One region of the Bradyrhizobium sp. CCBAU 53351 genome, then DNA from elsewhere that is predicted to be linked to it. Evidence: predicted binding sites of a transcription regulator. Region 1 holds the regulator's gene; each other region holds the start of a gene.
The links. The regulator PhoB, encoded in region 1, activates phosphate uptake and scavenging genes when phosphate is short. The targets are predictions, from matches to a motif close to TGTCATNNANCTGTCAT.
Positions count from the first base shown of each region.

Region 2: phnF (phosphonate metabolism transcriptional regulator PhnF) is a predicted target of PhoB. The motif match lies at 4,170-4,186, and genes of this name have one in related genera.
Region 3: ugpB (sn-glycerol-3-phosphate ABC transporter substrate-binding protein UgpB) is a predicted target of PhoB. The motif match lies at 3,481-3,497, and genes of this name have one in related genera.

Region 1 covers NZ_CP030059.1:7,069,172-7,075,581, reverse strand. Annotated here, with positions in the region: gene pstC (phosphate ABC transporter permease subunit PstC) at 1-97, shown strand, start outside; gene pstA (phosphate ABC transporter permease PstA) at 102-947, shown strand; gene pstB (phosphate ABC transporter ATP-binding protein PstB) at 944-1,765, shown strand; gene phoU (phosphate signaling complex protein PhoU) at 1,777-2,493, shown strand; gene phoB (phosphate regulon transcriptional regulator PhoB) at 2,532-3,239, shown strand; gene XH83_RS33740 (GcrA family cell cycle regulator) at 3,312-3,824, opposite strand; gene XH83_RS33735 (aspartate aminotransferase family protein) at 4,282-5,487, shown strand; gene argF (ornithine carbamoyltransferase) at 5,487-6,410, shown strand.
Region 2 covers NZ_CP030059.1:6,887,198-6,893,607, reverse strand. Annotated here, with positions in the region: gene phnC (phosphonate ABC transporter ATP-binding protein) at 1-436, shown strand, start outside; gene phnD (phosphonate ABC transporter substrate-binding protein) at 496-1,431, shown strand; gene phnE (phosphonate ABC transporter, permease protein PhnE) at 1,502-2,386, shown strand; gene phnE (phosphonate ABC transporter, permease protein PhnE) at 2,383-3,228, shown strand; gene phnF (phosphonate metabolism transcriptional regulator PhnF) at 3,404-4,135, opposite strand; gene phnG (phosphonate C-P lyase system protein PhnG) at 4,256-4,732, shown strand; gene phnH (phosphonate C-P lyase system protein PhnH) at 4,737-5,345, shown strand; gene XH83_RS32750 (carbon-phosphorus lyase complex subunit PhnI) at 5,349-6,410, shown strand, end outside.
Region 3 covers NZ_CP030059.1:112,512-118,921, forward strand. Annotated here, with positions in the region: gene aroA (3-phosphoshikimate 1-carboxyvinyltransferase) at 1-126, opposite strand, end outside; gene XH83_RS00485 (TIGR02300 family protein) at 287-694, shown strand; tRNA gene XH83_RS00490 (tRNA-Ala) at 790-865, shown strand; gene XH83_RS00495 (MarR family winged helix-turn-helix transcriptional regulator) at 908-1,369, opposite strand; gene XH83_RS00500 (organic hydroperoxide resistance protein) at 1,525-1,950, shown strand; gene XH83_RS00505 (CaiB/BaiF CoA-transferase family protein) at 2,128-3,333, shown strand; gene ugpB (sn-glycerol-3-phosphate ABC transporter substrate-binding protein UgpB) at 3,552-4,868, shown strand; gene ugpA (sn-glycerol-3-phosphate ABC transporter permease UgpA) at 4,919-5,800, shown strand; gene ugpE (sn-glycerol-3-phosphate ABC transporter permease UgpE) at 5,800-6,410, shown strand, end outside.

The DNA of each region.
Region 1 (6,410 bases):
GATCCTGCTCGGCCTCTTGCTGTTCGTGCTGACGTTCTTCGTGCTCGCGGCGGCGCGGCTGATGCTGATGCGGCTGGAAAAGAAGGCGGGGAACTAGCGCCATGAATCCGATCTATTCACGCCGCCGCCGCAAGGATTTCATCATCCGCGGCCTTTGCTTCGCGGCTGCCGCCTTCGGCGTAACCTGGCTCGCGCTGATCCTGATCACGCTGCTCTACAACGGCGTGGCGGGCCTGAACGTTCAGCTCTTCACCGCGGACACGCCTCCGCCCGGCTCGACCGAGGGCGGCCTGCGCAACGCCATCGTCGGCTCGATCATCATGACCGTGCTCGGCGTCGGCATCGGCGCGCCGCTCGGCCTGTTCGCCGGCACCTATCTCGCCGAGTACGGCCGCAACGACAAGCTGACCTCGGTGATCCGCTTCATCAACGACATCCTGCTCTCGGCGCCCTCGATCATCATCGGCCTGTTCATCTACGGCGCGGTGGTGGTGCCGATGCGCGGCTTCTCGGCCATTGCAGGCGCGCTGGCCCTTGCCGTGATCGTCATCCCGGTCGTGGTGCGCACCACCGAGGACATGCTGCTGCTGGTGCCGAACCCGCTGCGTGAAGCCGCCAGCGCGCTCGGCCTGCCGCGCTCGCTGGTGATCAAGCGGATCGCCTATCGCGCGGCGCGCTCCGGCCTCATCACCGGCGTGCTGCTGGCCACGGCGCGCGTCGCCGGCGAGACGGCGCCGTTGCTGTTCACCGCGCTGTCGAACCAGTTCTTCAGTCTCGGCCTTGACAAGACGATGGCGAACCTTCCGGTCACCATCAACAACTTCGTGCAGAGCCCCTACGCCTATTGGAAGCAGCTCGCCTGGAGCGGCGCCCTGCTGATCACCCTGACCGTGCTTGCCCTGAACATTGGCGCCCGCATCATCGGCGCCGAGAGGACTGCAAAATGAGTGAAATCTCTGTTTCCGTCAGCGCGCCGAGCGTTCACCCCGGCTCGCAGCCGCTGCCCGAGGCGCCAGCCAAGGTCACCGCGCGCAACCTGAATTTCTACTACGGTGAGCACCACGCGCTGAAGAACATCAATCTGGCCCTCGGCGCCAATCGCGTCACGGCCTTCATCGGCCCGTCGGGCTGCGGCAAGTCCACGCTGCTGCGCATCTTCAACCGGATGTACGACCTCTATCCGGGACAGCGCGCCACCGGCCAGCTGTTGCTCGACCACACCAACATCCTCGACCCCAAGCTCGACCTCAACCTGCTGCGTGCCCGGGTCGGCATGGTGTTCCAGAAGCCGACGCCGTTCCCGATGACGATCTACGAGAACATCGCCTTCGGCATCCGCCTCTACGAGAAAATCTCGAAGTCCGAGATGGACGACCGGGTCGAGAAGGCGCTGCGCGGCGGCGCGCTGTGGAACGAGGTCAAGGACAAGCTCAACGCCTCCGGCCTGTCGCTGTCCGGCGGCCAGCAGCAGCGCCTCTGCATCGCCCGCACCGTCGCGGTGCGGCCTGAAGTGATCCTGTTCGACGAGCCCTGCTCGGCGCTCGATCCGATCTCGACCGCCAAGGTCGAGGAGCTGATCCAGGAATTGTCCGAGAACTACACGATCGCGATCGTCACCCACAACATGCAGCAGGCGGCGCGCGTCTCCGACAAGACCGCCTTCATGTATCTCGGCGAGCTGATCGAGTTCGACGACACCAGCAAGATCTTCACGTCGCCGAGCGATCGGCGTACGCAGGATTACATTACCGGCCGGTTCGGCTGAGGAGACGCAACATGGGTTCTGAACATACCGCAAAGGCTTTCGACACCGACCTCCAGGAGCTCACCCGCCTGGTCGCCGAGATGGGCGGAATCGCCGAGCGCATGATCGTCGATTCCGTCGGTGCGCTGATCCGCCGCGACGTCGCGCTCGGCCAGCGCGTCGTCACCATCGACGCCGATCTCGACGCACTGCAGAAGCGCATCGAGGAGCGCGCCGTGCTCACCATCGCCCGCCGCCAGCCGATGGCGGTGGATCTGCGCGAGATCGTCGGCGCCATGCGCGTTGCGACCGACCTCGAGCGCATCGGCGATCTCGCCAAGAACATGGGCAAGCGCGTCGCGGCGCTGGAGACCGACTTCCATCCGCTCAAGCTGTTCCGCGGCCTCGAGCACATGACCGACCTCGTGCAGCAGCAGGTCAAGTCGGTGCTGGATGCCTATGCCGCGCACGATCTGCCGGCGGCGATGGCGGTGTGGAAGGGCGACGAGGAAGTCGACGCGATCTGCACCTCGCTGTTCCGCGAGCTCCTCACCTACATGATGGAGGATCCGCGCAACATCTCGTTCTGCATCCATTTGATGTTCTGCGCCAAGAACATCGAGCGGATCGGCGACCACGCCACCAACATCGCCGAGACCGTGTTCTACATGATCGAGGGCCAGGCGATCACCGACAAGCGGCCGAAGGGCGACATGACGACTTTCGCCACGACGGTTCCGAATACCTGAAGACTTGAATAGCTGAAGACCTAAGGAGCGACGACACCATGGGCGCACGCATTATGGTGGTTGAGGACGAGGAAGCTCTCACCGAGCTTCTGCGTTACAACCTCGAAGGCGACGGCTATGACGTCGAGACGGTGATGCGCGGCGACGACGCCGACACCCGCCTCAAGGAGCACATTCCCGACCTGATCGTGCTCGACTGGATGCTGCCGGGCCTCTCGGGCATCGAACTGTGCCGGCGCCTGCGCACCCGGCCCGAGACCAAGCAGCTGCCGATCATCATGCTCACCGCGCGCGGCGAGGAGAGCGAGCGGGTGCGCGGCCTTGCGACCGGCGCCGACGACTACATCGTCAAGCCGTTCTCGGTGCCGGAGCTCTTGGCGCGCGTGAAGGGCCTCTTGCGGCGCGCCAGCCCCGAGCGGCTCGCCACAGTGCTGGCCTATGGCGACATCGAGCTCGACCGCGACAAGCGCCGCGTGGCGCGCTCGGGCCGCCCGATCGATCTCGGCCCGACCGAATATCGGCTTCTGGAGTTCTTCCTGGAGCATCCCGGCCGCGTGTTCTCGCGCGAGCAGCTGCTCGACAGCGTCTGGGGCCGCGACATCTATATCGACGAGCGCACCGTCGACGTCCATATCGGCCGCCTGCGCAAGCTGCTCAATCTCGGTCGCGAGCAGGACCCGATCCGCACCGTCCGCGGCGCCGGCTACGCGCTGGATGACCGCTTTGCGAAGGCTGAGCAGACGTAGGACCTGCTTCCGTAATCCAACAAAAAGCGCGCCAGCTGGCGCGCTTTTTCGTCTCGATGCCTGAGACCGTGTTTACCGCGGGCCCGGCTTCGCCGGTGCGCGCCGGCGATCCGCTGCCGGCTGATACGCCACGCGCGAATGCTGGGCGCAGTAGGGCAGGCCGGACAGCGCCTTGCCGCCGCAGAAGAAGAAATCCGGGCTCGAGGGATCGCCGACCGGCCAGTGGCAAGTCGCCTCGTTAAGCTCGAGCAGCGACAGCCGCTGGCTCATCGGCACCACGTTGTCATAGGTGACCGGTTCGGCCTCGACCTCGACCTCGAAGGCCTGCGCCAGTGCGGTATTGCCGCGCGCAATGGGGCGGGTCACCCGCATCATGTGCTGCGCCGGGCGTGCCTTGCGCGGCCGCGGCGCGGCCGACGAAGGGCTCTTGGCGCGGCCGGACAGGCCGAGCCTGTGCACTTTGCCGATCACGGCATTGCGGGTCACATTGCCGAGCTCTGCTGCGATCTGGCTGGCCGACAATCCGGCCTCCCAGAGCTTTTTCAGCTGCTCGACGCGATCGTCGGACCAGGTCAAAACCGTCATTGCACCCTTTCCCTCGCTGCGCTTCTGCCATCCTGGCGGTCCGTGCGGCGAATGCCTAAGCCTCAAAAACCCGTGCCGTCAGAATCCCTTAAGGCTCGCCGGGCGCGCTACTCGCGCCCGAACGTTTACGCCGGTACATGAGGACTCTTGGGATCAGAACTGTTGCACGAGATGTCGTATCTGACAGCCCAAACGCTACAATATGGCGTGACTCACGCGCAAGAGTCCGCCGACTCGCTTCCACATGTTCCGTGGTGTAAAACCCGCAAAATCGCCACCGCAAGACTACGGAATCTGCGTTTCCCGAGGCTTTCGGGCGGCATTGACACCCGTTTCACCAGGCCTAAGATAGTCCCGCGTGCCGCCCTTAAAAGGCGGCACGTTTCGTTTTCCGGGCCGGTCAATGGTGCGTTGCGCAATGCACGCCTCACACCGTCCGCAACATCAAGTGACCGTCATGACTAACAGCGTAGCGCCGCATTTGCTCCCCGTTTTCGCCAGGGCCAACCTCGGTTTTGAGCGCGGCGAAGGCTGCTGGCTGATCGCGACCAATGGCGATCGCTATCTCGATTTCACCTCGGGCGTTGCTGTAAACGCGCTCGGCCACGCCCATCCCGCGCTGGTCAAGGCGTTGCAGGAGCAGGCGACGAAGCTGTGGCACATGTCGAACCTGTTCCAGAGCCCGGACGGCGAGAAGCTCGCCGCGCGCCTGTGCAACGAGAGCTTTGCGGACTTCGTGTTCTTCTGCAATTCCGGCGCCGAAGCGCTGGAGGGCGTGATCAAGCTGGTCCGCCATCATCACTTCTCCAAGGGCCATCCGGAACGTTACCGCATCATCACCTTCGAAGGCGCGTTCCACGGCCGCACGCTGGCAACCTTGGCTGCGACCGGCTCTGCAAAATATCTCGAAGGCTTTGGACCGCCGATGGACGGCTTCGACCAGGTGCCGCATGGCGACCTCGAAGCCGTCAAGAAGGCGATCGGCCCCAACACCGCCGGCATCCTGATCGAGCCGATCCAGGGCGAGGGCGGCGTGCGCTCGGCACCTCCCAATTTCCTCAAGGCGTTGCGCCAGCTTTGCGACGAGAAGGGCCTGCTGCTCGCCTTCGACGAGGTGCAGACCGGCATGGGCCGCAGCGGCGATCTGTTCGCCTATCGGCGTACCGGCGTCACGCCTGATGTGATGTCGCTGGCCAAGGCGCTCGGCGGCGGCTTCCCGATCGGCGCGGTGCTGGCGACCGCGGATGCGGCGGCCGGTATGGGGCCGGGCTCTCACGGCTCGACCTTCGGCGGCAATCCGCTGGCGATCTCCGCGGCCAACGCCGTGCTCGACGTCATGCTCAAGCCCGGCTTCTTCGACCACGTGCAGAAGATGTCGCTGCTGCTCAAGCAGAAGCTCGCCTCCGTGATCGATCGTCACCCCGACATCGTCAGCGAAGTGCGCGGCGAGGGCCTCCTGATCGGCATCAAGGCCGTCGTGCCCTCGGGCGATCTGGTGGCCGCCTTGCGCGACGAGAAGCTGCTGACCGTCGGCGCCGGCGATAATGTCGTGCGCTTCCTGCCGCCCCTGATCGTCACCGAAGCCGAGATCGAGGACAGCGTCATCAGGCTCGAGCGTGCCTGCACCGCATTGGCGGCCGGCCAGACCAAGCGGGCAAGCTGATGAGCAAGTCCCCGAAGCACTTCCTCGACATCAACGAGCTCCCGCTGTCGGAGCTCAAGCGCATGCTCGCGGCGTCGAGCGCCATGAAGGCCAAGCAGAAGGCGCAGCAGCCGGTGCGGCCGCTCGAAGGCAAGACGCTGGCGATGATCTTCGAGCGCCCTTCGACGCGGACGCGGGTGTCGTTCGACGTCGCCATGCGCCAGCTCGGCGGCGAGCCCATCATGCTCACCGGCGCCGAGATGCAGCTCGGCCGCGGCGAGACCATCGCCGACACCGCGCGCGTGCTGTCGCGCTATGTCGACGCCATCATGATCCGCATCCTCAATCACGATGCGCTGCTGGAGCTTGCGGCCAACGCCACCGTGCCCGTCATCAACGGCCTGACGCGGCGCTCGCATCCCTGCCAGGTGATGGCCGACCTCATGACCTATGAGGAGCATCGCGGCCCGATCGAGGGCAAGACGGTGGCCTGGACCGGCGACGACAACAATGTGCTGGCGTCCTGGGCGCACGCCGCCGAACGCTTCAAGTTCCAGCTCAATGTCGCGACGCCCCCGGAGCTCGCGCCGAAAAAGGCGATGCGCGACTTCATCAAGTCGACGGGCGCGCCGATCATGCTCGGCACCGATCCCGAGGCCGCCGTGAAGGGCGCCGACTGCGTCGTCACCGACACCTGGGTGTCGATGGGCGACAAGGAAGGCGAGCATCGCCACAACGTGCTCAAGCCCTATCAGGTCAATGGCAAGCTGATGTCGCTGGCCAAGCCGGATGCGCTGTTCATGCACTGCCTGCCCGCCCATCGCGGCGAGGAGGTCACCGATGAGGTGATCGACGGCCCGCAATCGGTCGTGTTCGACGAGGCCGAGAACCGCCTGCACGCGCAGAAGGGCATTCTGGCCTGGTGCTTCGACGCGGTGAAGTAG
Region 2 (6,410 bases), 180 kb from region 1:
TATGTCGGCGCTCGAGCAGTTCGACATCGCTTCACTCGCCGCGCAGCGCGCCGACCAGCTCTCCGGGGGGCAGCAGCAGCGCGTCGCGATCGCCCGTGCGCTGGTACAGCAGCCCGACATCATCCTTGCAGACGAGCCGATCGCCTCGCTCGATCCGCGCAACACCAAGATCGTGATGGATGCGCTGCTGCGCATCAACAAGCATTTCGGCATCACGGTGCTCTGCAACCTGCATTCGCTCGATCTGGCGCGCAGCTATTGCGACCGCCTGATCGGCATGGCGCAGGGGCGCGTGGTGTTCGACGGCGCGCCGTCCGCGCTGACCGACCACGTCGCCCGTGAGCTCTACGATCTCGAAGCCGCCGACGTCATGGGCGCGATGCCCGTGCCAGCGCCCGCTGGCGTGCCCGCGCTCGGAACGGCCGCGGCCGCCTGATCCATTCGTTTAGTTGCAAATCTTTGCGTCAACCGACCCCAACCGATGAAGAGGGTAACATGTTCACTCGCAGACTGGTTCTCGCCGGCGCCGCCGCGCTTGCGTTCACGGCCTCCGCCTCCGCCGACGACTGGAAGGCAAAATATCCCGAGCTGACCTTCGCCGTCGTCCCGGCCGAGAACGCTTCCGGCGTCACCGAGCGCTGGGCGCCGTTCATGAGCTACCTTTCGAAGGAGCTGGGCGTGAAGGTCACGCTGCGCATCGCCAATGACTATGCCGCGGTGATCGAAGGCCAGCGCGCCGGCAACATCCACATCGCCAGCTACGGCTCGGCCTCGTTCGCGCGTGCCCGCCTGACCGGCGTCAAGACCGACGCCTTCGCCAACGACATCAACGCTGACGGCTCCACCGGCTACTATTCGGTGTTCTTCGTCAAGGCGAGCAGCGCCTACAAGAAGATCGACGACCTCAAGGGCAAGAACATCGGCCTCGTCGATCCCAACTCGACCTCCGGCAACAACGTGCCGCGCTTCGAGCTCGACAAGATGGGCATCCACGATGCCGAGGGCTATTTCAGCAAGGTCGTCTTCACCGGCAGCCACGAGAACGCGATGCTGGCCTTGTCGCAAGGAACGGTCGACGTCGCGGCCAACCAGTGGACCACCGACGACGATTCGACGCTGGCGCAGATGTTGACCAAGGGCATGCTGAAGAATGCCGACGGCTCGGCGATGAAGAAGGACGACTTCCGGATCATCCACAAGTCGGCGCCGATCATCAACGGTCCCTACGCCTACAATTCCGACCTGCCTGATGACGCCAAGGCGGCCATCGCGAAGGCCTTTTTCGACGCGCCGGCGAAGGACAAGGCGGCGTTCGATCGCCTCCAGGACGGCCAGAAGAAGGGGTTCAACCACGCCACCACCAAGGACTGGGATGGCACGATCGAGCTGATCAAGTTCGTCGACGCGCTGCGTAAGAAGAAGGCGTCCTGAGTATCGGGACAACGCACCTGAGCCGGGTCCCTGGACCCGGCTCTTTCTTCGACGGGACCATCTCAAGCCGATGACGACAGCGGTTTCGATCCTCCCCGCCCAGCAGCTCGCCGTGCTCGACGCCGCCTATCGCCGGGCGGTCGGGCGCAAGCGGCTCCGCCTGCTGCTGGGAATCGTGATCTTCGGTGCGGCGCTGGTTCTCGCCGCGATCGGCGCGGAAGTGAATCTGCGCACGCTGTTCACGTATTTCGGCAATTTCGTCAGCTATTTCGATCGCATCCTCACGCTCGACAGCGGCCAGCGCGTCTGGACCGATGTCGGCGAGTGGCTGTGGGGCTGGCGCAAATGGCTGAAGATGCTGGGCGAGACCCTGCTGATCTCCTATGTCGGCACGCTGATCGGCGCGACTGTCGCATTTTGCCTCAATTTCTTCGCGGCCGAGAACACCTCGCCCGCGCCCTGGCTGCGCTTCGTCGTCCGGCGCCTGCTCGAATTCGCCCGCACCGTTCCCGGCATCGTCTTCGCGCTGGTGTTCGTGATCGCCTTCGGGCTCGGTCCGATGGCCGGCGTGCTCGCGATCGCGATCCATTCGACCGGCGCGCTCGGAAAGCTGTTCTCGGAGATCGTCGAGAACGCCGACATGAAGCCGGTCGAGGGCATCCGCTCCACCGGCGCCAGCTGGCTGTCCTGCATGCGCTTCGCGGTGGTGCCGCAGGTGACGGCGGGCTATGCCAGCTACGCACTGCTGCGCTTCGAGATCAACGTCCGCGAAGCCTCCGTCATGGGGTTCGTCGGTGCCGGCGGCATCGGCCAGGAGCTCGTCGTAGCCATCCGCAAATTCTATTATTCGGACGTCAGCGCCATCCTGCTCACCATCATCATCGCGGTTTTCATCATCGACATCACCACCAGCTGGCTGCGCGGCCGCCTGTTCGGCAAGGAGGCGCGGACGTGACGCCGCACGAGGTCGATCCGCGGGCGCTTCGCGCGCGCTATCCTGATGTGTTCGACCGGCCCGCCTCGGCGCGGCTCGCCATACCCGCGATGATCGTCGCGGCCTTTGCGGTACTCGTTTACGGCCTCGTCGATCTCGACTTCTCGCCGTCGCGATTCTTCGCGGGCCTCAGCCAGCTCGGCTGGATCACGTTGATGATGATCCCGCCTGATCCCGGCTCCTCGCTGCCGATCTATCTGAAAGCGCTCGGCGAGACGCTGTCGATCGCGCTGCTGGGGACGACGCTCGCCGCAATCTTCGCGTTGCCGGTCAGCCTGCTGGCCGCGCGCAACGTGGTGCCGTCGAACATCCTGCGCTTTCCGGTCCGTCGCTTTCTCGACTCGATCCGCGGCGTCGACACGCTGATCTGGGCGCTGGTGTGGATCAACGTCGTCGGGCTCGGCCCGTTCGCCGGCGTGCTCGCCATCGCCGTGTCGGATTTCGGAGCGTTCGGCAAGCTGTTCTCGGAGGCGATCGAAGGCGCCGACCAGAAGCAGGTCGAGGGCATCCGCGCCTCCGGCGGCAGCCCGCTGCACGAGATCCGCTTCGGCCTGCTGCCGCAGGTGCTGCCTGTCATCGCCGGCCAGGTGCTGTATTTCATCGAATCCAACACGCGCTCGGCCACCATCATCGGCATCGTCGGCGCCGGCGGTATCGGCCTCCAGCTCGCCGAGCAGATCCGCGTGCTGGAATGGCAGAAAGTGTCGTTCCTGATCCTGATGATTTTGGTTGCCGTCGCCGCGATCGATTTCATCTCCGGCAAGCTGCGCTTTGCGATCATCGGGCGTAGGGCGGTGGCCTGAGTTTTTTCCTTTCTCCCCCTTTGTGGGAGAAGGTGGCGCGAAGCGCCGGATGAGGGGTCTGTCTCCGCAAGTTCGGCGCGAGAGATTCGCTCGCGGAGAGAACCCCTCACCCGTCTCGCCGCAATTGCGGCGAGCCACCCTCTCCCACAAGGGGAGAGGGGAAGAAGCGGTCACGTCACCCGTTCTCCACCAGAAACTCGACTCGCTCGGCTGCAAACCGCGAGTGCTTCGTCATCAGCGGCTTGCCCTGGAGATCGTGGTCGGTCGCGTCCACCACCAGGATCGGGCGTCCCAGCGCGACATCCAGCCGTGCCGCGTCGGTGGCGTCCACGATGCCGGCGGTGATCCGGGTTGCGCCGCGGCGATAGTCGCGCACGCCATAATGCGCCAGCAGTTTCGTCATCGATCGCGTCGCTGCGAAGACGGCCCCCGCATTCGGAAACAGCTCGGCCGAGAGCCAGGTGGTGGAGACGCAGATCGGCGTGCGATCCGCGAGGCGGATCGCCTCGATCCGCACCAGCGGCGCGCCGGCCTTCAGGCCCAGCTCGCGCGCCAGCTCGCGGGTCGCGACATCGTCGGAGGCCTCGATCAGCTGGCCACGCGGCTCGCGGCCGCCGGCGCCGACGATCTCCGAGAAACGGGTGCGCGAGCGCAGAGGATAGGCGAGCTTCTGCGCCTCGACATAGGTTCCGCTGCCGCGCTCGGCGCGCACGAGGCCGCGCTCGGCGAGGGCCGCCAGTGCGCGTCGCACGGTGTGGCGGTTCACGCGATAGCTTTCGGCGATCTCCATCTCGCCCGGCAATTTGTCGCCGGCCGCAAAGCGGCCGTCGGCGATGCCGCGCTCGATGCCGTCGGCAACGAGGCGCCACAGCGCAACGCCGGACGATGCGGTGTCTTGCATGCTCATATCGCCGGTCAGCCTAGCCCAGAAATCACGCTCTTGTCACGAAACAGTCATGGCGCTCCCGTATGAAGTTGTCTATTATCATAGACAACTTCGGCGCGGCAAGTTCTGTCAAAAGGTTCGGTGGATCGGGTGACCCAGCACAACAACCAGCAAGCCCAGCGCAAGGCCGCGATGGCCGTGCTGGCGCACGCGGAGGCGGGCGAGATCGCCGCCCGTCTCCGCGACTTGGCCCTGGATTTGGCCCTGCCGGCCCATCAGGACCTGCGCGCGCCCGAAAACGGCCTCGTCATGCTGCGCGGCCGGGTCGGCGGTGACGGCGCGCCCTTCAATCTCGGCGAAGCTACGGTGTCGCGCGCAGCGGTGCGGCTTGCGAGCGGCGAGGTCGGCTTCGGCTACACGCTCGGGCGCGACGGTGAAAAGGCGCGGCTGATCGCGCTGTGCGATGCGCTGGTGCAATCCCGTGATTTCGGCGGCGCCGTGGAGCGCGACGTGATCGCGCCGTTGCGGGAGCAGCTCATGGTCAGGCGCCAGCAGGAAGCGGCCGAGACCGCTGCGACGAAGGTTGATTTCTACACCATGGTGCGCGGTGAGGGGTGAGATCATGACCACGATTGCGGAATTGCCGCCGGGGTTCGCCGACAAGGTGCTGTCGGCGCAATCGACCTTTCGCTCCGTCATGGACGCGATGGCGCGGCCCGGCTCGGTCCAGCGCATCGTGCCGGGAGCGGGGGCGCCCGAAACGATGATGCGCGGCACCGCCGCGATCGCGCTGACGCTGTTCGATCACGATACGCCGCTCTGGCTCGATGCGCGGATGGCTGAGAGTCTGGACGTCGTGAAATGGCTGAAATTCCACACCGGTGCGCCGGTGGTGCAGGATTCTTCCATCGCGAGTTTTGCACTGATCAGTGACGGCGCGGTGCTTCCTCCGCTCGAGCGATTCGCGCTCGGCACCAGCGAATATCCGGATCGCTCGACCACGGTCATCCTCCAGGTCGAGAGCCTCGACGCAGGCCGCAGCTTCGAGCTGCGCGGTCCCGGCATCGACGGCGCCGCGACGTTGCAGGCTTCGATCAAGCCGTTCGATCTGTTCGAGCGCCTGCGGTTCAACGAGCCGCTGTTTCCGCGCGGCATCGACTTGGTGCTGGTCGCCGATGACTCGGTGGTCGCGATCCCCCGCACCATTCGCGTCGTGAGCAAGGGAAGCTGAAGCATGTATGTCGCAGTCAAAGGCGGCGAACGCGCCATCGAGAACGCCCATCGCCTGCTCGCCCATAAGCGGCGCGGCGACCAGGACGTTGCGGAGGTTTCGCTCGACCAGATCTCGGAGCAGCTCGGCCTTGCCGTGGACCGCGTCATGAGCGAAGGCTCGCTCTACGACCGCGAGCTCGCGGCGCTCGCGATCAAGCAGGCACGCGGCGATCTGATCGAGGCGATCTTCCTGGTCCGCGCCTTCCGCGCCACGCTGCCGCGTTTCGGCGCCAGCGAGCCGGTCGATACCGGCGCGATGCGCGTGCAGCGGCGGGTGTCCTCGACCTTCAAGGACATTCCCGGCGGCCAGATCTTAGGTCCGACCTTCGACTACACCCACCGCCTGCTCGATCCCTCGCTCGCGCAAGGATTTGCGCCGGAGGCTCCGGCCACGGCGGAAGCCTCCACCGCGCCGACGCCGCGCGTGACCGACATTCTCGGCCGCGACGGGCTGATCGAATCCTCGCCGCAGGCCGAGGACGGCGCCGGCGTCGGCGATCTCACCCGCGAGCCGCTGAATTTTCCGGCCGATCGCGATCTGCGCCTGCAAAACCTCGCGCGCGGCGACGAAGGATTCCTGCTGGCGATGGGCTATTCCACCCAGCGCGGCTATGGCCGCAACCATCCCTTCGCCGGCGAGATCCGCTTCGGCGAGGTCGAGGTGGAATTTTTGGCGGAAGACGCCGGCTTCGCCGTGCCGCTCGGCGCGATCGAGCTGACCGAGTGCCAGATGGTCAACCAGTTCAAGGGCTCGGCGACCGAAGCGCCGTGCTTCACCCGCGGCTATGGCCTCGCCTTCGGCCAGAGCGAGCGCAAGACCATGTCGATGGCACTGGTCGACCGCGCGCTGCGTGCCCGCGAGCTCGGCGAGGAGGTGCGTGCACCCGCGCAGGACGAAGAGTTCGTCATGTCGCATTCGGACAACGTCCAGGCGACCGGCTTCGTCGAGCATCTCAAGCTGCCGCATTATGTCGACTTCCAGTCCGAGCTCGGCCTGCTGCGCAAGCTGCGGAAAGAATTTGCC
Region 3 (6,410 bases), 410 kb from region 1:
GACCGCGAGCGCGCCCAGGATCAGCGCGCGGTGGGAGATCGACTTGTCGCCGGGCACCCGTACTTTCCCGGTCAGGGGACCGCTGGCGCGAGACTGAAGCGGCCTCGGTTGGTCGGAATGAGTCAAGATTGTGTCCTTGGATGAGCCCTGAGGGGACTGCGGCGCAGGTACCACATGGTCCGCGCCCCGTCACGGGCATGTCGTTCTCCCGTAATGCGCTATTGACAGCGGGCCGCCAACTAGCCAAGTGAAACACCGCTTTTCAGACATTCCCAGGATTCCTGCCGTGGCCAAGTCCGAACTCGGAACCAAACGTATTTGCCCGACCACGGGCAAGAAGTTCTATGACCTCAACAAGAATCCGGTGATCTCGCCCTATACCGGCGAAGTCGTGCCGATTGCCCCGGTGGCGCCGGCGCGTATGCCCCGTGGCGCCGAAGCCCGGCACGCGGCGACAGCGGATGCTGCGCCCGAGCCGGCAGAGGTCGAAGAGGTCTCGCTCGAGGAGGCCGACGCCGAGGAGAACACCGGCAAGGTCAAGGCCGTGGTGCCCGAATCCGAGGACGATATCGAGGTCGACGAGACCCTCGACGACGACGATGACGATGATTCGACCTTCATTGCCGATGAAGAAGAGGGCGATGAGGACGTTACCGACATCATTGGTGATGTCGGAGGTGATGAAGAGACTTGAGATCAGTCCTGATCTGTGAAAAAGGGTGCACCGCGCGAGTCGCCAGGACTCGCCGGTTGGGGTGATCCACCAGATTTCACCCCGTTAAGGACTAAGGGGCCATAGCTCAGCTGGGAGAGCGCTTGCATGGCATGCAAGAGGTCGGCGGTTCGATCCCGCCTGGCTCCACCAGCCTTCGCCCGCTTCGAAGGCAAAGCCGGCTCTGGCGAAACGCTACTCCCCGATCACCGCATTCAGCCGATCCCTGAGCGCCACGATCTCGTCCTTCATCGCCACCAACTCCGACACCGAGCAATCCGACGCCGCCAGGATCGATTGCGGCACGGCACGCGCCTTCTCCTTCAGGGCATGGCCTTGCGCCGTCAGCGCGATCAGGACCTGGCGCTCGTCCTCGCTGGAGCGGGTGCGCTTCACGAGATGCGCCGCTTCCAGCCGTTTCAGCAGCGGGGTCAGGGTGCCCGAATCCAGGAACAGCCGCTCGCCGATGTCCTTGACCGGCACGTCGTCGCGCTCCCATAGCACCAGCATCACCAGATATTGCGGATAGGTCAGGCCGAGCCGGTCCAGCAGCGGCTTGTAGACGCGGTTGAAGGCATGCGCGGCCGAATAGACCGCGAAGCAGATCTGGTTGTCGAGCCGCAGCGGCGCGTCCGCTGCCGATGATTTTCGGGGCATGGGAATCTCTTTGGGACTTGTCTCATTCTGGCGCCGCGCGCCGGCACATTCAATTGCGAACAATTAAATGTGAGACGGCGAAGTTTCAATTGCGCACAATCTAATTGTCTGCGATATAGATCGCACCCCCACCCCAAGACCCCAGGGAGACGACAATGTCCGTGAACGTCCTCTACAAGACCAGCGCCAAGGCCACCGGCGGCCGCGACGGCCATGCTGCGACCCTCGACGGCGCCCTCGACGTCAAGCTCACCACGCCGAAGGAGCTCGGCGGCGGCGGCGGCGCCGGCAACAATCCCGAGCAGCTGTTTGCGGCCGGCTATGCCGCCTGCTTCATCGGCGCGATGAAGTTCGTGGCCTCGCAGGGCGGCCCGAAGGTTCCCGCCGACGCCTCCGTCACCTCGACCGTCGGTATCGGCCCGCGCTCCGAGGGCGGCTTCGGCCTCGATATCGACCTCGCGGTCTCGCTGCCGGGCCTCGCCCGCGCGGAGGCCGAAGCACTGGTCGAAAAGGCCCACCAGGTGTGCCCCTATTCCAACGCCACGCGCGGCAATGTCGACGTTCGCCTGACGGTCGTCTGATCGGAACGGCGGATTGGCCGGCCCGAGATCCCCCTCGGGCCGGCCACTTGCGTTGATTTGCCACGCCGCGGGACTGACGCTCGGCGGCGCATATGGCCCTACGCGAGGGCCCATTGCTGGCGCAAACAAACCTCGCTAGGCCTGTGACCAAAGATCGACACAGGGGAAGCGAAGGCAATGAGTTCTGAAGCCGCCACAGGTGCCATGAGCGGACTGCGCGTCATCGATCTCACGCGCGTGCTCGGCGGTCCCTACTGCACCCAGATCCTCGCCGACCACGGCGCCGACGTGATCAAGGTCGAGCCGCCCGCCGGCGACGAGGTGCGCGAATGGGGTCCTCCCTTCCACGAGGAGGACGCGGCTTATTTCGTCGGCATCAACCGCAACAAGCGCTCGATCGGCCTCGACCTCGCCTCCGAGGGCGGCCGCATCGTGCTGCTCAAGATGCTGGAGACAGCCGACGTCCTGATCGAGAATTTCAAGCCGGGCACGCTGGAGAAATGGGGCATCGGCAACGACGTCCTCAGTAGGAAATTCCCGCGTCTCGTGCATTGCCGGATCTGCGGCTTCGGCGCCGACGGTCCGCGTGGCGGCAATCCCGGCTATGACGCCATCATCCAGGCCATGACCGGCATGATCGCCGCGACCGGCTCGCCCGAGAGCGGGCCGATGCGGATCGGCGTGCCCTTGGTCGACATCACCACCGGCCTTTATGCGGCGATCGGCATCCTGATGGCGCTGTCGGAGCGGCAGCGTTCGGGCCAGGGCCAATTCCTCGAGACCACGCTGTACGAGACCGGCCTTGCCATCATGCATCCGCACACCGCGAATTATTTCATGCATGGCAAGCCGCCCTCGCTCACCGGCAACGAGCACCCGAACCTCGTGCCTTACGCGATCTTCCCGACGAAAACCGACAACATCTTCATCGGCGTCGGCAATGACGGCACCTTCCGCAAGCTCGCCAAGGAGATCGGCAAGCCCGAGCTCGGCACCGATCCGCGCTTTGCCCGCAACAAGGACCGCATCGCCAACCGCGAGGCGCTGCGCGCCGAGCTTGCCGCCGTGTTCAGCCAGCACGAGGCCGAGCCGCTGTGCAATCGCCTGCTCGCCGCGGGCCTGCCCGCAGGGCCCGTGCAGAAGATCGACCAGGCGCTGACCAATCCGCACACGATCGCGCGCGGCGATATCATCGAGAAGGACTGGTACAAGGGCGTCGCCTCCCCGATCCGGCTCGACCGCAGCAAGCCGAGCCTGCGCCGGCTGCCGCCGAAATTCAGCCAGCACGCAGCCGAGGTGCTGGGCGAGTTCGGCTACTCCAGGGCCGAGATCGACGCGATGGTCGAAAAGGGCACGGTCTGCGGCCCCGAGCGCAAGCGGTAGAGGCCACCTCCGTCCAACGAATGATGCCGCAGTGCGGCGCGGGCACGATAGTGCACCGCGAACGGAGGAGGCTGGCTGTGGCCTCTTCGCCTATTTGACGACTTCCCATTTAGCAGCGCTTGCTGCTTTCGTTTCTCCCGCTTACACAGTCATGTGAACGTCATATGGCACTGCTAGCGCAAGCGCTTCTTTAGTGACGGGCAAGGGAGGTTTTCTTGATGGCTCTTCGACATTTTGGCACGGCTGCTGCTGTTGCACTCACGGTTGGTCTCGGCGCCTCGCCGGCATTGGCCGTGACCGAGATCCAGTGGTGGCACGCGATGACCGGCGCCAACAACGACGTCATCGTCAAGCTCGCCAACGACTTCAACGCGTCGCAGAGCGATTACAAGGTGATCCCGACCTACAAGGGCAACTACGCCGATACGATGAATGCCGGCATCGCGGCGTTCCGCGCCGGCAACGCGCCGCACATCATGCAGGTGTTCGAGGTCGGCACCGCCACCATGATGGCCGCGACCGGCGCCGTGAAGCCCGTCTACAAGCTGATGGCCGAGGCCGGCGAAAAGTTCGATCCCAAGATCTACCTGCCCGCCATCACCGGCTACTACTCCACCTCGAAGGGCGAGATGCTCTCGTTCCCCTTCAACTCGTCGTCGACCGTCATGTGGGTCAATCTCGACGAGCTGAAGAAGGCCAATGTCGCGATCCCAAAGACCTGGCCCGAAACGTTTGAGGCCGCCAAGAAGCTCCATGACAACGGTCATGCGACCTGCGGGTTCTCCAATTCCTGGGTCACCTGGGTCAATCTCGAGCAGCTCTCCGCCTGGCACAACGTGCCGCTGTCGAGCAAGGCCAACGGCCTCGACGGCTTCGACACCAAGCTCGAGTTCAATGGTCCGCTCCAGGTCAAGCATCTCGAGAAGCTGGTCGAGCTGCAGAAGGACAAGACCTACGATTATGCCGGCCGCACCAACACCGGCGAGGGCCGCTTCACCTCGGGCGAATGTCCGCTCTATCTGACCTCGTCGGCATTCTTCGGCAACGTCAAGGCGCAGGCCAAGTTCGCCTTCACCGCGGTGCCGATGCCCTATTACCCCGACGCGAAGGGCGCGCCGCAGAACTCCATCATCGGCGGCGCTTCGCTCTGGGTCATGGGCGGCAAGCCGGCCGAGGAGTACAAGGGCGTTGCAAAATTCCTGACGTTCCTCTCGGACACCGATCGCCAGGTCTATATTCACAAGGCCTCGGGCTACCTGCCGATCACCAAGGCGGCTTACGAGAAGGCCAAGGCGGAAGGGTTCTACAAGGACCAGCCCTATCTCGAGACCCCGCTGCTCGAGCTGACCAACAAGGAGCCGACCGAGAACTCCCGCGGCCTTCGCCTCGGCAACATGGTTCAGCTGCGTGACGTCTGGGCGGAAGAGATCGAGCAGGCGCTCGCCGGCAAGAAGACCGCCAAGCAGGCGCTGGACGCGGCCGTCGAGCGCGGCAACACCATGCTGCGTCAGTTCGAAAAGACCGCCGTCAAGTAAGGTCACGGATGGCAGGCCGGGCAACCCGGCCTGCCACTCCTGCGGACATCATGCAAAAGCAAGCCATTTTCCAATCAAAGCTGTTGCCGTATGCGCTCGTTGCGCCGCAGCTCGCGATCGTCCTGATTTTCTTCTACTGGCCGGCCCTGCAGGCCGTGATCCAGTCCTTCCTGCAGCAGGACGCCTTCGGCCTGTCGACCACCTTCGTCTGGTTCGAAAATTACGTCGAGCTGTTCGGGGATTCCGCCTATTTCGAATCGATCCTCCGCACCTTCTTCTTCTCGTTCGCCATCGCGGTCTCGTCGCTGTCGTTCGCGCTGCTGCTCGCGGTCATGGCCGACAAGCCGCTGCGCGGCTCGATGCTCTATCGCACGCTGCTGATCTGGCCCTATGCCGTGGCGCCGCCGGTCGTCGGCGTGCTCTGGATCTTCATGCTGCATCCCTCGCTCGGCGTGATCGCGCGTTATCTGCGCGCCCTGGGCATCGACTGGAATCCGCTGCTCGACGGCGACCAGGCCGCAACGCTGATCATCCTCGCCGCCGCCTGGAAGCAGATCTCCTACAATTTCCTGTTCTTCCTCGCCGGCCTGCAGAGCATCCCGCGCAGCGTGCTCGAAGCCGCCGCGATCGACGGTGCCCGCCCGATGCGAAGGTTCTGGACCGTGACCTTCCCGCTGCTGTCGCCGACCATCTTCTTCCTCTTGGTCGTCAACATCGTCTACGCCTTCTTCGACACCTTCGGCATCATCGACACCATGACCCGCGGCGGCCCCGGCAAGTCGACGGAAACGCTGGTCTACAAGGTCTATTCCGACGGCCTGCTCGGCGGCAATCTCGGCAGCTCCGCGGCGCAATCGGTGGTCCTGATGATCATGGTCATCGTGCTCACCGGCATCCAGTTCCGCTTCGTCGAACGCAAGGTGACGTACTGATGGTCGAGGAAGAGGGCTTTCGGCGCTATGTCGCCCACGTCATCCTCTGGATCGGGATCGCGATCGTCGCGTTCCCGGTCTACATCGCGATCATCGCCTCGACGCAGGAGAACGCGCTGATCGCGAACGGGCAGATGTCGCTGCTGCCCGGCGGTCATTTCTTCGAGACCTACTACCAGACCATCTTCGTCGGCACGAGCGGCTCGACCCGCGAGCCGGTCGGCCACATGATGCTGAACTCGCTGGTGATGGCGCTGATGATTGCGGTCGGCAAGATCGCGATCTCGATCATCTCGGCCTATGCGATCGTGTATTTCCGCTTTCCGCTCCGCATGCCGATCTTCTGGCTGATCTTCATCACCCTGATGCTGCCGGTCGAGGTGCGCATCTATCCGACCTACAAGATCGTCGCCGACCTGCACATGCTCGACAGCTATGCGGGCCTCGCGCTGCCGCTGATCGCCTCGGCCACGGCGACGCTGCTGTTCCGCCAGTTCTTCATGACCGTGCCGGACGAACTCCTGGAGGCCTCGCGCATCGACGGCGCCGGCCCTTTGCGCTTCTTCTGGGATACGCTGCTGCCGCTGTCGCGCACCAACATGGCGGCGCT